Pseudosulfitobacter pseudonitzschiae: one gene and its partner. The protein of the gene in region 1 interacts with the protein of each later gene in a pairwise test. Links are inferred from orthologs where the notes say so. Each region holds a gene or a part of one and is shown in the gene's direction. Other genes may lie near its edges.

Region 1 (8,426 bases):
CGCGCGGCCTTCGGTGTCATTGATGGGGGCGCCCGCAAACATCGCGTCGCGTTTCGCCTTCCAGGTCGATGCCTCTGCCAGTGCCAGCAGTTGATCGCGAGTCTCGGCGTCAATATTGGTTTTGGAGTAGTCCAGCCGCATGTCACCCGTTTGTACACTGAACGTATCGGCGCGGTCGGGGTCAGTCTGAAACAGCTCCAGCATATGGCGATCAGCCACGGCTGCGGCTTTGGTTTTCAGGTCAGTCCACATGGCTCACTCCGCCCAGTATACAGTCAGGTCGTCCAGAACCGCCGCAATCGGCGCCTCTTGGGGTGACAGGCTGGCGGCACGTTCCAGTGCCGCGCGCTTTTCCGCGCCAAAGATCACCAGATGCTTTGACATGGCTTTGTCCAGCACTTGCGCCGACAGGCTGATGCGCGGCTCTTGGCCTTCGGCGTGGATCGGCAAGGCCACAGGGGCATCTGCAGCCAGCGCCGCCTCCAGCCCGTCAGCCCCCGGAAACAGCGATGCGGTGTGCATATCGGCCCCCATGCCCAACAGCAGAACCGATACCGGCAGATACGGGGTCAGCCCCTCGGTCGCGGTTGCAGCGCCAGCGTCAACATCCATGCCCTCGCGATAAAGCGGCTTGAACGTGGCTGCCGCCGCGCGGTTCACCAGCAGCCGCCGTCGCAACAAGGCCCCGTTCGAGCGGTCCGATGTTTCGTCAACCCAACGTTCGTCGGTCAGGGTCACGTCGACGCGGTCCCAGTCCAGCCGTGCCGCGGACAGCACGTCAAAGATCGGACCCGGAGAAGTGCCGCCCGGCACCACCAGCGTGGCGCGCTCGTGGGTAAACAGGATGTTTTCCAAAGCCCCCGCCATTGTATTGGCAACGTCGATGGCCAGCATGTCACGGTCTAGATATTCTTCGAACTTCATGGTTTTACCTCGCGCCAGACACGGGTGTCGCGGGCCAGCATCTGCACCGCGTCGCCGGGGCCTGAACTGCCGCTTTCATAGGGCTTGGGCACGTCACCGCGCGCCTCCCAGCCTGCGATGATCGGGTCGGTCCAGGCCCAGGCGGCCTCGACCTCGTCGCCGCGCATGAACAGCGTCTGGTTGCCACGGATCACATCCATAATCAGCCGCTCATAGGCGTCGGGCGGATCCTCGGCGTCCTCGCCAAGCGCCTCGGCAAAGGTCATGTCCAAAGGCACATCGACCAGTCGCATTCCCCCCGGTCCGGGTTCCTTGATGGTCACGTTCAGGGTGATACCTTCGTTCGGTTGCAGGCGGATCGACAGAGTGTTGCGGTGGTCCTGCTTCTCGCCAAAGATCGAATGGTTCAACTCTTTGAACACAACCGAAATCTCGCTCGACCGGGTCACAAGCCGCTTGCCGGTGCGCAGGTAAAACGGCGTGCCGGCCCAACGCCAGTTGGAAATGCCTACCTTCATCGCCACATAGCTTTCAGTGCGCGAGCGCGGGTCTTCCACCGCCTCGCGGTAGCCTGGACCATCGCCGCTGGCGTCATATTGACCGCGCACAACATGATGCGGGGCCACCGGATCAAGCGCGCGGATCACTTTCAGTTTTTCATCCCGCACCGCGTCAGGGTCGAATTTGCTGGGAGGCTCCATCGCAATCAGGCACAGCAACTGCATCAGGTGGTTTTGCACCATATCGCGCATCGCACCCGAGCGGTCATAATAATCGCCCCTGCCCCCGACCCCCACGGTTTCGGCCACGGTGATCTGGATGTGATCAACGTATTGCGAATTCCACAGCGGCTCGAACAGCATGTTGCCAAAGCGCACGGCCATCAGGTTCTGCACCGTCTCTTTGCCCAGATAATGGTCAATCCGGTAAATCTGGCTTTCGTCAAAGTGTTCGGCCAGCGACGCGTTCAGCGCCTTGGCGGTGACCAAATCGCGACCAAAGGGTTTTTCAACCACAATCCGCGTCTGATCGTTGGTCAGTTCCCATTTGTGCAGCCGTGACGCCAGATCGCCAAACAGACTGGGCGCAACCGAGAAATAATAGGCCCGCACCACGTCGCGCCCATCCATCAGCTTGACCATCTCGGGCCAGCCGTCATCGCCCATTGCGTCAACCGTCACATATTCCAGCCGCGCCTGAAACGCTTCAAGCGTGCCGTCGTCACAGGATTTGCCACCGCCAAATTCCCGAATCGCATCGGCAACAAAGCTGCGGTATTCGTCCGCAGACATCTCGGCACGCGCGGCACCGATCACCCGCGCATCCTCGGGCATTTGCCCTGCACAGAACCGCCGGAACAGGCCCGGCAGGATCTTGCGACGGGCCAGATCACCTGTGCCCCCGAAAATGACCAGATCAAAAGTATCGACCGGAATGACGCGCGAAACCATGCTGTAAGCCCTTGTTTCTCTCTGTGTTAGCGCAAACATGACGCAATTTGCGCCCAATCACAATAGTGTCAGGGCAAGTGCTGCGGCTGTTCTTGTCTTTGCGGGTACCCTACCACAAATGAAACACAGGCAAAGACCGGAGGACTCGCCAAGATGAAAGACATCGTAGATGCACAGCAAGGCGGCAATGCGGGTAAATTTCAGAACCCCGCGCGCACGGCCAAGGGCGAAGAGCGTGCAACCGTCGCCCTGTCGCACCCCGAAACGCTGTGGTTCAACACCGGCACCCTGTGCAACATCGAATGTGCGAACTGCTATATCGAAAGCAGCCCCACCAATGACGCGCTGGTCTACATCACTGCCGGTGAAGTGCGCGACTATCTCGACCAATTGTCCGACCGCGCTTGGCCAGTGACAGAAATCGGCTTTACCGGCGGCGAACCGTTCATGAACCCCGCGATGATCGACATCACGCAGGCCGCGCTGGAACGCGGTTACAATGTGCTGATCCTGACCAATGCGATGCGCCCGATGATGCGCAAAAAGATGCAGGACGGGCTGGTACGGCTGAACGCCGATTACCCCGACAAGCTGACTTTGCGGGTTTCGGTCGATCACCACCGCGCCGATCTGCACGATGCAGAACGGGGCAAAGGCAGCTTTGACAAGACGCTAAAGGGCATGGAATGGCTGCGCGACCACGGGTTCCGCATGGCGGTTGCGGGCCGGTCGATTTTCGAAGAAGACGAAGCGACATCGCGCGCAGGTTATGCCGGATTCTTCGCGCATTATGGCTTTAATATCGACGCGTACAACCCTGCGATGACTGTACTTTTCCCTGAAATGGACGAAACAGTCGAAGTGCCCGAAATCACAACTGCGTGCTGGGGTATTCTGAACAAATCCCCCGACGCGGTCATGTGCGCCTCGTCGCGCATGGTGGTCAAACGCAAGGGCGCCGAACGCCCTGCGGTACTGGCCTGCACCCTGTTGCCATATGCCCCCGAATTCGAACTGGGCAGCACGTTACAACAGGCCGAAGTCCCCGTGGCGCTGAACCACCCCCATTGCGCCAAATTCTGCGTTCTGGGCGGGGCCAGCTGCTCGGGCTAGGCCCGCGCGCTAGTGAATGCGGAATTCACCCACCTGATTGCGCCATTCCCCCGGCGCAATCAGCTTTCGGTGGATAAAACGCACAGAATGTAACGGCCCCTCGATTTCGCGCTGCCAGAATTCGACAAATTCGAACAATCGCGGATGGTCGGGCGCTGTGTCGTAATCCTGCCATGTATAGCTGTTCAGCACATGGACATAGTCGGGCATGTGATAGAAAAATTCGGCCGTGGTCAGGCCATAGCCCTTCAACATCATTTCTGTTTCCGAGACCTGCATTTGCGCACCTTTCATGCTGCTTTTCTTTTATCCTGCCACAGTCAGATTACTTTTCAATAAAAACAATGTGTTGGCAATCTACTCGCTGTGCTGCCAACGCTGCGGGACCGGCTGCCATTGCACCTTATATGCTGCATCTGATAGGGTTTCTCACAACATATAGACACTCAGAAAAAGACGGGCAGCCACGTGAACGACACGCCAGAAACACCTGAGAACAATGATGAAATGCCGCCAGAGCGGCCCACCTATTCCGGGCCCACGGTCACCATCGAACACGAGATGCGCACATCCTATCTGGATTATGCCATGTCGGTTATCGTTAGCCGCGCGATCCCCGATCTGCGCGACGGGCTGAAACCGGTACACCGGCGCATCCTGTTTGCGATGCACGAAACCGGCAACACCCACGACAAATCCTATCGCAAATCCGCGCGTCCCGTGGGCGATGTGATGGGCCAGTACCACCCGCATGGCGATTCCGCGATCTATGACGCGCTGGTACGGATGGCGCAGGATTTTTCGATGTCGCTGCCGCTGCTGGACGGTCAGGGCAACTTTGGCTCGATGGACGGCGATAACGCCGCCGCGATGCGCTATACCGAAGTGCGCATGGACAAGCCTGCGGCCTATCTGCTGGCGGATATCGACAAGGATACCGTCGATTATCAGGACAACTATGACGGCAAGCAAAAAGAACCGACGGTTCTGCCTGCGCGTTTCCCCAACATGCTGGTCAACGGCGCGGGCGGCATTGCCGTCGGCATGGCGACCAACATCCCGCCGCACAATCTGGGTGAAGTCGTCGATGCCACACTGGCACTGATCAAAGACCCCGACCTGACGTCGGAACAACTGATCGACTATGTCCCCGGCCCCGACTTTCCCACCGGCGGCACGATGCTGGGCCGGTCCGGCGCACGCAAGGCATACCTTGAGGGGCGCGGCAGCGTCGTGATCCGCGCCAAGACCCGCGTCGAAGAGATCCGCAAAGACCGCTTTGCCATCGTCATCGACGAGATCCCCTATCAGGTGAACAAGGCGACGATGATCGAACGCATCGCCGAGGCCGCTCGCGAAAAGCGGATCGAAGGCATTGCGCATGTTCAGGACGAATCCGACCGCAACGGTGTGCGTGTCGTGGTCGAACTGAAACGCGACGCCACCGCCGAGGTGGTGCTGAACCAGTTGTTCCGCTTTACCCCCATGCAGGTCTATTTCGGCTGCAACATGCTGGCCCTGAACGGGGGTCGCCCCGAGCAGTTGACCCTGCGCCGGTTCCTGACCTGCTTTATCGATTTCCGCGAAGATGTCGTTGCCCGCCGCACCGCGTATCTGCTGCGCAAAGCCCGCGAACGCAGCCATATCCTGTGCGGTCTGGCCGTGGCCGTTACCAACATCGACGAAATCGTGGCCACCATCCGGTCGTCCGCCGATGCCGCCGAAGCGCGTGAAAAGCTGATGACGCGCCGCTGGCCTGCGGCGTCGATCCTTGATTACATCGCGCTGATCGACGATCCGACCCACACCGCCAACGATGATGGCACATATAACCTGTCCGAAACTCAGGCCCGCGCCATTCTGGAACTGCGCCTTCAGCGCCTGACCCAGATCGGCGTCAAGGAAGTGACGGACGAACTGGAAGAGCTGGCAGGCAAGATCAAGGAATACCTTGAAATCCTTGGCAGCCGCGACCGCATCATGGGCATCATCGCGGACGAACTGCGCGAGGTGCGCGAATTGTTCGCCGTGCCGCGCCGCACCGAGATTGTCGACTGGTCCGGTGATATGGACGACGAAGACCTGATCGAGCGCGAAGACATGGTCGTAACGGTCACTTCGGGCGGCTATATCAAACGCACGCCGCTGGCCGATTTCCGCAGCCAGAAACGCGGCGGCAAGGGCGTGTCGGGGATGCAGACCAAGGAAGAGGACGTGATTACCACGCTCTTCGTGGCCAACACCCACACGCAATTGCTGTTCTTCACCACAGACGGCATGTCCTACAAGCTCAAGACATGGCGCCTGCCCCAGGGCAGCCGCACGTCCAAGGGCAAGGCGATCGTCAACATCCTGCCGATCCCTGTCGGCGTTTCGATTGCGGCGATCATGCCCGTCGACCGCGACGAAAAAGAATGGGACGATTTGCAGGTGGTCTTTGCCACATCGGCAGGCACCGTGCGCCGCAACAAACTGTCGGATTTCACCAACGTCATGCGCAACGGCAAGATCGCGATGAAGTTCGAGGGCGAACACGAAGGCACCACGTTGATCAACGCACGAATTGCGTCGAACGACGACGATGTGATGCTGATCACCAACTCGGGCCGCGCGATCCGCTTTCCTGCGACGGACGTACGAGTGTTCAACTCGCGCGCCTCGGTCGGTGTGCGCGGGATCAGACTGGGGGCGAACGACACGGTCGTGTCCATGTCGATCATCCGCCACTTTGATGCCACGTCGGAAGAACGCACCGCCTATCTGAAAATGCGCCGCGCAATGGCCGGTCTTGTTGATGAGGAAACCGACGAGGAAGACGCCCCCGCCGATCCGAATTTCTCGAACGAGCGTTATGTTGAGATGTCAGCAGCAGAAAACCTGATCCTGACCATCACGGCGCAAGGCGCGGGCAAACTAAGCTCGAGCCACGATTACCCTGTGCGCGGGCGTGGCGGCTTGGGCGTGACCGCGATGGACAAAGCCATGCGCGGCGGCCAGATCGTGGCATCGTTCCCTGTCGAAATGGACGACCAGATCATGCTGGCTACGTCCAAGGGCCAGTCGATCCGCGTGCCGGTCGACGGTATCAGCTTCCGGTCACGCAGCGCAGGCGGCGTGCGGGTGTTCAACACCGGCAAAAACGAAGAAGTCGTCAGCGTTGCATGGATCGCCGATCAGGGCGATGCAGCGGACATCATTGATGACGCCTCGGCACCAGACGATGCGCCAGACGCTCAATAAGCATCTGGATTAAGACTTAATAATCGCGGCGGCCTAGTAATAGGGCCGCCGCGGTTTTCGTTTCCGGCGGCTGCGGCAGAACGCGCAGCGCTTTGGTGGCCGGCCTTTGGTGTCTGCTTAACCAGCTGGCAATCGGTTTGGTTCATTCTGTCCGCAAATTGACCAAGGGAACCGGAATGAACCTTTATCACTGCCTGATCGACCTGAAACATGACGCCAAGGCGCTGACCTTTGCCAAGGCACTGGATGACTGGATGGTGCACCTGCAAAACGCCGGTGCGATTCAGGGCTGGCGATTGTTGCGGCGCAAACTGAACCTTGCATCGGGCGGGCACCGCGATTTCATGCTCGAAATCGAAGTCCGTGATTTGCAGCAACTGGATCAGGCCTTTCGCCTGTCCGGCCAGCAAGACGAGGATGTCGCAGCACTGCATCGCGCGGTACATGACCATGTCGCGCTGGCCGATTTCGGCCTGTACCGCCCCTTCCCCGACCCCGAAAGGTCAGAGAGGATGGCATTGATCTAGGACGGCAAGCCCTCAGAGCTTGTAGATGCCTTTGAACTTGGCTGTGAGATAGTCCAGCAAGGGGGCCTCGGTCGGCTCCATGCCGCTGGCCATCGTGATGGTCACGCGCGGCTCGTAAAGGCCGCCGTTCACCTGAACATTGTCGCGCAGCCAGTCGGTGGCGGGTACGGTGTTGCCTTGGGCCAGATGGTCGTCCAGATCGGGTACTGCCGTGCGCAACGCCTGATTCAGACACCCCGCATAAACATTGCCCAGCGAATAGGTGGGAAAATAACCGAACAGCCCCACCGACCAATGCACATCCTGCAACACGCCATTGCTGGCCTTGTCGACCGCATAGCCAAAGTCGGCCTTGAAGCGGTCGTTCCAAGCAGCCTCAAGGTCTGCAACCGCCAGATTGCCCGACATCAGCGCCCGTTCCAGATCAAACCGCAGCATGACATGCAGGTTATACTGCACCTCGTCCGCTTCGGTGCGGATATAGCCATTGTTGACACTGTTGACGCAGCCGTAAAACGCATCCTCGTCCGCGATGCCAAAATCCCCAAAGGCGTCCTTCATCTGGCCGAACAGCCAACCTGTAAAGGCGCGACTGCGCCCGATCTGGTTCTCGTAGATACGGCTTTGGCTTTCGTGCACGCCCATCGATGCACCGCTGCCCAGCGGTGTCAGCAAATAGGCCTGGTCGATGTTCTGTTCATAGGCCGCGTGGCCGACCTCGTGGATGGTCGAATAAAAGCAGTTGAACGGATCTGTGGGCGTGGTGCGTGTGGTAATGCGCACATCGTTGCCGCTGCCCGAGCTAAACGGATGCACCGCCTTGTCCACGCGGCCGCGCTGCATGTCATATCCAAAGGTGCGCGCCAGATGGCGGCTCAGCTTCATTTGCGCGCCTTCGTCATAGGTGCCGCTTAGCGCCACGGGCTTTTCCGCGTCCAGCACAGCGGCGCGCAGATCGGTCAGCGCCGGACGCATGGCCGAAAAGATCGCCTCGATCTCGGCGCCGGTGGTGCCTGGTTCATAGTCTTGCAGCATCGCGTCATAAAGATCGCCGCCTGCGGCCAGTGCCGCGCCCTCCTCACGCTTGAGGGCCACGACCTCTTCCAGCACCGGAGCGAAGGCAGCAAAATCGTTTTCGGCCCGTGCTTCGGCCCATTTGCCCTGCGCCACG
Region 2 (8,230 bases), 1.6 Mb from region 1 along the record:
ACAGGACACTCAGACCCGCGTGCTGCCGCACTATAAAGGGTTTGTTTGCCGGCCGGACAGTTGGACAAAGACTGAATGGTGTCTGTGGAATGCCGATTTTTTGGCGCCACCTGTCGCATCAATATTTGGAATGACGCACGTCGTTCTGGGGGTCCTACGTGGCACCCACGGACGTAGTCTGTTTTCTGATCGAAGACGACGCAAGTCGCATCTGTTTCCGTCGGGACACGGAATGATGTGAGCGTGTCGTGGGAAGTATTAGGCGGCCGAGTGCATATTGCGCTTGGTGGGGACAGCGGAAAGGCTTGGGGAATAAAAGAATGACACAAGAAAAATGGGGACAGCTGAGACAACGGCTGCTCAAAACCGTGGGACAGAACAATTTCACAACTTGGATCGAGCCGCTGGAATTCCAGCAACTTGAAGATGGCATTGCCACATTCAACGTGCCGACCAACTTCATGGGCAATTATGTCAGCCAGAACTTTGCAGATCTGATTTTGCACGAACTGCGCCATGAGAATGCCAGCGTAAACCGGCTAAACTTTACCGTCGCTGCCAATATGTCCGAAAAACCACGTTCAACGCCTGCCAAGCCTGCCGCCGCCCCAGCCAAGGTCGCACCTTCCTCGGCGCTGAACACAGCACCACTGGACCGTCGTTTCACCTTTGACAGCTTTGTCGTGGGCAAGCCCAACGAACTGGCCCATGCCGCCGCCAAACGCGTGGCCGAAGGTGGCCCTGTTACGTTCAACCCGCTGTTTCTGTATGGCGGCGTGGGTCTGGGCAAAACACACCTGATGCACGCGATCGCATGGGAACTGCAACAAACACGCCCCGATCTGTCTGTGCTGTACTTGTCCGCCGAACAGTTCATGTACCGGTTTGTTCAGGCGCTGCGTGATCGCAAGATGATGGATTTCAAAGAAATCTTTCGCAATGTCGATGTGTTGATGGTGGATGATGTTCAATTCATCGCTGGCAAGGATTCGACGCAGGAAGAGTTTTTTCACACCTTTAATGCACTGGTAGACCAGAACCGCCAGATCATCATCTCGGCTGACCGCGCCCCCGGCGAAATCAAGGATCTTGAGGATCGCGTCAAATCGCGTCTGCAATGTGGTCTGGTCGTCGACCTGCACCCCACAGACTACGAACTGCGCTTGGGCATCCTGCAAAGCAAGGTCGAACAACAGGGCCGCAACTATCCCGGTCTGACCATAGCCCCCGGCGTGCTGGAATTTCTTGCCCACCGCATTTCGACCAATGTGCGTGTTCTCGAGGGTGCGCTGACCCGTCTGTTCGCCTTTGCCTCGCTTGTGGGCCGCGAAATCGACATGGATCTGACCCAAGACTGTCTGGCCGACGTGCTGCGCGCGTCCGAGCGCAAGATCACCATCGAAGAAATCCAGCGCCGTGTTTCCGAACACTACAACATCCGTCTGTCGGATATGATCGGCCCCAAACGTCTGCGCAGCTATGCGCGGCCGCGTCAGGTGGCCATGTATCTGTCCAAACATATGACCAGCCGGTCATTGCCCGAGATTGGCCGCCGGTTCGGGGGTCGCGACCACACCACCGTCATGCACGGCGTGCGCCGTATCGAAGAGCTGAAAGTGCAGGACGGGCAAATCGCTGAAGATCTTGAACTGCTGCGCCGCGCGCTCGAAGCGTAAACCTGCGTCACCTGTACAACACGGCACCCTTTTCGGGTGCCGTTTGTGTTTGGAACGGATGCAATCCACCTGCCACGCTTGACCCTTCCTGCAATCCAGCCGACAACAAACAAAAAGCTTGAGAATGTGCCGGTATAGGGTAGTTTGCCCGTCCCGGTGGTCCGATTGGAGAGGGACAGATGAAAATCAGTATTGAACGGGCCGCGTTGCTCAAAGCCGTGAGCCAGGCCCAGTCTGTGGTCGAACGCCGCAACACGATCCCGATCCTCGCCAACGTGTTGATCGAGGCCGAAGGATCTGACGTGATGTTCCGCGCCACCGATCTGGATATCGAAGTGGTGGACAAGGCCCCAGCACAGGTCGAACGCGCGGGTGCCACCACCGTGTCCGCCACCACGCTGCATGAAATCGTGCGCAAACTGCCCGATGGTGCGTTGGTCACCCTGACCGCCGACGCCGCCGCCGGTCGTCTGACAGTGGAAGCGGGCCGGTCGAACTTTTCGCTGGCGACGCTGCCCAAGGAAGACTTTCCAGTCATGGCCTCGTCGGAATATGCGTCGAACTTCTCGATCGAGGCGGCCAAGCTGCGCCGCCTTTTCGACAAATCCAAATTCGCCATTTCGACTGAAGAAACCCGGTACTATCTGAACGGTGTCTACATGCACGTGTCCACCGGCGAAGACGGCAAGGTGCTGCGCTGTGTCGCGACAGATGGCCACCGTCTGGCGCGGATCGACACCGATCTGCCCGCAGGGGCCGAAGATATGCCCGGCGTCATTGTTCCACGTAAAACCGTAGGCGAGTTGCGCAAGCTTCTGGATGATGACGAGATGAAGATTGCCGTGTCGGTGTCAGAAACCAAAGTGCGCTTTGCCACGCCGGAAATCACGCTGACGTCGAAGGTGATCGACGGCACATTCCCTGATTACACCCGCGTTATTCCGCAGGGCAACACCCGCAAGCTGGAAGTAGACGCCAGCGACTTTGCCCGCGCTGTAGACCGCGTTGCGACCGTGTCATCAGAACGCTCGCGCGCGGTAAAACTGCAACTGGACGAAGATCGTTTGATCCTGTCGGTGAACGCCCCCGACAGCGGTGCCGCCGAAGAGGAATTGGCGGTGTCGTACAATGACGAGCGGCTGGAAATCGGCTTTAACGCCAAATACCTGCTGGAGATCGCCAGCCAGGTGGACCGCGAAAACGCTGTGTTCATGTTCAACTCGTCAGGCGACCCGACGTTGATGCGTGAAGGCAATGACATGTCGGCTGTCTATGTCGTCATGCCGATGCGCGTTTAAGAGTTTTCTTGCCTCCGGCGGGGATATTTCAGGCCAAAAGAAAGGGACAGTTGTGACGCTGTCCCTTTCTGCATTGACCGTTTCCCATTTCAGGTCGCACCGCATGGCGCGAATTTCGGTGGACCCGCGCCCGGTTGCGATCTTTGGACCCAATGGTGCAGGCAAGACCAACATTCTGGAAGCGGTGTCATTGTTTTCGCCCGGTCGCGGTTTGCGCAGGTCAAGCGCCGAGGATATGACGCGACGGCCGGAGGCGCTGGGTTGGAAGATCTCTGGCGTACTGACATCGCTGCGGCAGGTTCACGAGATTGACATCACATCAGAGGCAGGCGCCGCGCGGCAGGTGCGGATTGACGGCAAGGCGGCAGCTCAGGTGGCGCTGGGGCGGGTAGCACGGGTGCTGTGGCTGATCCCAGCGATGGACCGGCTGTGGATCGAAGGTGCGGAAGGGCGGCGGCGGTTTCTGGACCGGATGACGCTGAGTTTTGAGCCCGGTCATGCGGAGCTGTCGCTGTCCTATGAAAAGGCGATGCGGGAACGCAACCGGCTGCTGAAAGACATGGTGCGCGATCCTGCGTGGTACGGCGCACTTGAGGCACAGATGGCGCAGGCCGGTGCGGCGATCCACGCCAACCGGTTGACGACCTTGTCCGAGCTGCACAGCGCCCAGCAGGACGCGCAGACGGCCTTTCCCACGGCAGATCTGGAGTTGACCCACGCCGATGTCCCCCTGCCCACGACCCAGGCCGATTTGCGCACAGCATTGGCCGAGGGTCGCAAACGCGATCTGGCGGCAGGGCGCACGCTGATCGGGCCGCACCGTGCCGATCTGATCGGTACCTATGCCGCCAAGGACGTGCCTGCCCGAGATTGCTCCACCGGCGAGCAAAAGGCGCTGCTGGTGTCACTGATCCTTGCGAATGCGCGGGCATTGGCACAAAGCTTTGGCGCACCACCGCTGTTGCTGCTGGACGAGGTTGCAGCCCATCTGGACGCGGACCGGCGCGCGGCGCTGTATGACGAAATCGTGGCGCTGGGTGCGCAGGCTTGGATGACAGGCACAGACCGCAATCTGTTTGATGCGCTGGGCGCGCGGGCGCAGTATTTGAATGTGACCGAAGCGGATGGCGCTTCGCATGTAGAGGCAGTGACATGACGCTTCAGTGGTCCGACCTGTTGCTGTATTGCAGCGCGCTGTTGATCCTGTTCCTGACGCCGGGTCCGGTGTGGCTGGCGTTAATGGCACGCGGCCTGTCAGGCGGGTTTAGCGCTGCTTGGCCGCTAGCGCTTGGCGTAGCGATTGGCGATATCGTCTGGCCGTTGGTCGCGATTCTGGGCATCTCTTGGATATTGTCGGTGTTCGACACTTTTATGCTGGTGCTGCGGTGGATTGCCTGCGGCGTGTTCGTCGTCATGGGGGCCATGCTGATCCGCCATGCCGATGCTGCCATCAGCGCTGACAGCCGCCTGACCCGCCCCGGCATGATGGCCGGATTTCTGGCCGGTATCCTTGCGATTCTGGGCAACCCAAAGGCGGTGTTGTTCTACATGGGCGTCTTGCCCGGCTTTTTCGATCTGCGCGCGGTGACGTGGGTCGACGTGCTTTTGATCGTCGGTGCATCGGTTCTGATCCCGCTTGTCGGCAATCTGACGATGGCTGCTTTTGTCGGGCGTGTGCGGACGTTTATCACCACCTCGGGCGCCCTGCGGCGAATCAATATCGGGGCCGGTGCGCTGCTGATTCTGGTGGGGTTGGCCCTGCCCTTTGTCTAGGTCAGAAACTTGTCTCGATTGCGTGACATCCCCCTGCAAAAACAGTATAAAATAACAAAAAATATAGGGTGAAACGGCATGTCCGAAAACGAGCAGGCGCCACAAGAGTATGGCGCGGATTCCATCAAAGTTCTCAAGGGCTTGGATGCTGTCCGCAAACGGCCTGGCATGTATATCGGTGACACTGACGACGGGTCGGGTTTGCACCACATGGTCTACGAGGTCGTGGACAACGGCATTGACGAGGCGCTGGCCGGTCATGCCGACGCAGTGACTGTCACAATCCACGAAGATTCCTCGGTTTCGGTCAGCGACAACGGGCGCGGGATTCCTGTAGGTATTCACGAGGAAGAAGGCGTTTCAGCTGCCGAGGTCATCATGACCCAGCTGCATGCGGGCGGCAAATTCGACAGCAACAGCTACAAGGTATCGGGCGGTTTGCACGGCGTTGGCGTCTCGGTTGTGAACGCGCTCAGCGACTGGCTGGAATTGCGCATCTGGCGCGAGGGCAAAGAGCACATCGCGCGGTTCGAAGGCGGCTACACTGCCAAGCATCTTGAAGTTGTTGGCGACTCCAACGGCAAAACCGGCACCGAAGTGCGCTTTCTCGCCTCGACCACCACATTCTCGAATCTGGAATATTCGTTCGAAACATTGGAAAAGCGCCTGCGCGAGCTGGCGTTCCTGAACTCAGGCGTGCGGATCATTCTGACGGATGAACGCCCCGCAGAACCCCTGCGGTCCGAACTGTTCTACGAGGGCGGCGTCAAGGAGTTCGTCAAATACCTTGACCGGTCGAAATCGTCGATCATGGAAGATCCGATTTTCATCTCGGGAGAGCGTGACGAAATCGGCGTCGAGGTCGCGATGTGGTGGAACGACAGCTATCACGAGAACGTCCTGCCCTTTACCAACAACATCCCCCAGCGGGATGGTGGCACCCATATGGCGGGCTTTCGGGGTGCGCTGACGCGGACAATCAACAATTACGCCCAGTCCAGCGGGATCGCGAAAAAGGAAAAGGTTTCGTTCACAGGCGATGACGCGCGCGAAGGTCTGACCTGTGTGCTGTCTGTCAAAGTGCCCGATCCAAAGTTTTCGTCCCAGACCAAGGACAAGCTGGTCAGTTCCGAAGTGCGGCCTGCTGTCGAGAGTCTGGTGAACGAAAAGCTGGCAGAGTGGTTCGAAGAAAACCCGCTGCAAGCCAAGATTATCGTCGGCAAAATCATCGAAGCCGCTTTGGCCCGCGAGGCCGCCCGCAAAGCGCGTGATCTGACGCGGCGCAAAACAGCGATGGATGTGAACTTTCTGGCGGGTAAGCTCAAGGATTGCTCGGAAAAAGACCCGTCCAAAACCGAAGTCTTTCTTGTCGAGGGTGACAGCGCCGGAGGGTCTGCACAGACGGGCCGTGACCGCCAGACACAGGCGATTTTGCCGCTGAAGGGTAAAATCCTGAACGTGGAACGCGCGCGGTTCGACCGGATGCTGGGCAGTCAGGAGATCGGCAACCTTGTGATGGCGCTTGGCACCGGCATTGGCCGTGACGAGTTCAATATCGACAAGCTGCGCTATCATAAAATTGTCATCATGACCGATGCGGACGTTGACGGCGCACACATCCGCACGCTGTTGCTGACGTTCTTTTACCGGCAGATGCCCGAGTTGATCGAACGCGGTTATCTCTACATCGCGCAACCGCCGCTGTACAAAGTGTCGCGTGGCAAGTCCGAGGTTTACCTCAAGGATCAGACTGCGATGGAAGAATACCTGATCAATCAGGGCATCGACGGCGCCATGCTGCGTCAGGGCAACGGCGAGGAAATCAGCGGCGCCGATCTGGCCCGTGTTGTCGATCACGCCCGCCAGATGCGCCGTGTACTGGAAGCGTTTCCAACGCATTATCCGCGTCACATTCTGGAACAGGCGGCAATTGCCGGTGCGTTTTCCGAAGGTGCGGTCGAGCGTGACCTGCAAGGTGTCGCCGACAGGGTGGCCGAGCGTCTGAACCTGATCGCGCTGGAATACGAAAAAGGCTGGCAGGGGCGCATCACTCAGGACCACGGCGTGCGTCTGGCCCGTATCCTGCGCGGCGTCGAAGAGGTGCGCACGCTGGACGGTCGCATTCTGCGCGGCGGCGAGGCTCGCAAGACCGGCACGTTCACGCAGCACCTGCAAGATGTCTACAACATGCCTGCACAGTTGGTGCGTAAGGACCGCAGCCAGATGATCTATGGGCCGATGGACCTGCTCGACGCCGTTCTGGCCGAGGGCGAAAAGGGTCTGTCGCTGCAACGCTACAAGGGTTTGGGTGAAATGAACCCCGACCAGCTGTGGGAAACCACGCTGGACCCGGATGCGCGGACGCTGTTGCAAGTGCGTGTCGAGGACATGGCCGAGGCTGACGACCTGTTCACCAAGCTGATGGGTGACGTGGTCGAACCGCGCCGCGAGTTCATCCAGCAAAACGCGCTGAACGTAGAAAATCTGGATTTCTGATCAATCAGGGGGCGTGCTGGCGCAGCATGGCACGCGCCCGATTGTCTGTATTCGGTTCGGGTATCGCGGAACTTTTGACACCCTGCGGCATGTGCAGTCCGCCTTGGTGACACGGCGGGGCGCAGTTGTGCCTTATGCACGCCAAACAGTCAGCTTTAACGGTAAGCACACTTGGAATTGGGTCTGTATGCGCGCGCAGAGGGGGAACTTTGTGAAAATTTTTCCTTTTTTGCGGCACGGATAGCCCTTAGACTTTTATCCAAGGCCGGTTTTGCGGCCAATACCAAGGTAGGAGACTGACTATGGGAAAACGTGACGACCTGATCGCGCAGTACGCGGATGATCTGAAGAACAAATGTGGCATGACGCCAGACATGGACCTTTTGACCAAGGTCACTATCGGCTGCGGGCCCGCGATCTATAACGCTGATGCGTCCACTGTGGCAGGCACGCAGCCATCCGAACTGGAGACAGTCAAAGAAAACTTTCTGATTAAAAAGCTGGGCTTGGCCGATGGCCCCCAACTGATGGAAGCGATCAACAGCGTGATCGAAACCTATGGCAAATCCGAGCGTAACAAATACCGCGCGGTGGTTTACTATATGCTAACCAAACACTTTGGGAAAGACAGCGTTTACGGCTGATTTCCCTTTGTCAAAGACGGTTTCAGGCCCGCATTACGCGGGCCTTATTCGTTTGGTCCCGGTCCGGTGTCAGGGATCAATCCCCGCCAAACCGCAAACAATCTGCCATTCCACATCTGTGACCGGCTGCACCGACAGACGCGAATTACGCACCAGAACCATATCGTCCAGACGGCCATCAGCCTTGATCATGTCCAGCGTTACAGGTGTTTTAACGGATTTGACCGCCTTGATGTCCACACATTCCCACCGGTCATCGTCGGTGCTGCTGTCAGGGTGCGCCACGGCGATCACCTCGACCACGCCAACCACGGCTTTTTCCTTTAGAGAATGATAAAAAAAA

What was found.
Region 2: the proteins of gyrA (region 1) and gyrB interact in binary tests that used the Escherichia coli proteins (3 or more experiments, as listed by UniProt). The link is inferred for Pseudosulfitobacter pseudonitzschiae from one-to-one orthologs.

The regions. Positions count from the first base shown.
Region 1 is NZ_CP022415.1:1,621,229-1,629,654, forward strand. The notes cover bases 3,636-6,928. They hold gyrA (DNA gyrase subunit A), read left to right. Parts: upstream 3,636-3,995; coding sequence 3,996-6,728; downstream 6,729-6,928. Other genes in these bases: SULPSESMR1_RS07910 (usg protein), read right to left, coding at 3,636-3,767; SULPSESMR1_RS07920 (DUF6614 family protein), read left to right, coding at 6,905-6,928. In the rest of the region: pgi (glucose-6-phosphate isomerase), read right to left, coding at 1-252; pgl (6-phosphogluconolactonase), read right to left, coding at 256-924; zwf (glucose-6-phosphate dehydrogenase), read right to left, coding at 921-2,375; SULPSESMR1_RS07905 (radical SAM protein), read left to right, coding at 2,529-3,488; more of SULPSESMR1_RS07910, read right to left, coding at 3,498-3,635; more of SULPSESMR1_RS07920, read left to right, coding at 6,929-7,255; SULPSESMR1_RS07925 (carboxypeptidase M32), read right to left, coding at 7,268-8,426. UniProt on the Escherichia coli protein: A type II topoisomerase that negatively supercoils closed circular double-stranded (ds) DNA in an ATP-dependent manner to maintain chromosomes in an underwound state.
Region 2 is NZ_CP022415.1:3,235,546-3,243,775, reverse strand. The notes cover bases 4,438-7,534. They hold gyrB (DNA topoisomerase (ATP-hydrolyzing) subunit B), read left to right. Parts: upstream 4,438-4,825; coding sequence 4,826-7,243; downstream 7,244-7,534. Other genes in these bases: SULPSESMR1_RS15950 (LysE family translocator), read left to right, coding at 4,438-4,747. Outside these bases: chromosomal replication initiator protein DnaA, read left to right, coding at 321-1,676; dnaN (DNA polymerase III subunit beta), read left to right, coding at 1,856-2,974; DNA replication/repair protein RecF, read left to right, coding at 3,078-4,130; more of SULPSESMR1_RS15950, read left to right, coding at 4,127-4,437; SULPSESMR1_RS15940 (DUF2853 family protein), read left to right, coding at 7,546-7,887; SULPSESMR1_RS15935 (EVE domain-containing protein), read right to left, coding at 7,957-8,230. UniProt on the Escherichia coli protein: DNA gyrase negatively supercoils closed circular double-stranded DNA in an ATP-dependent manner to maintain chromosomes in an underwound state.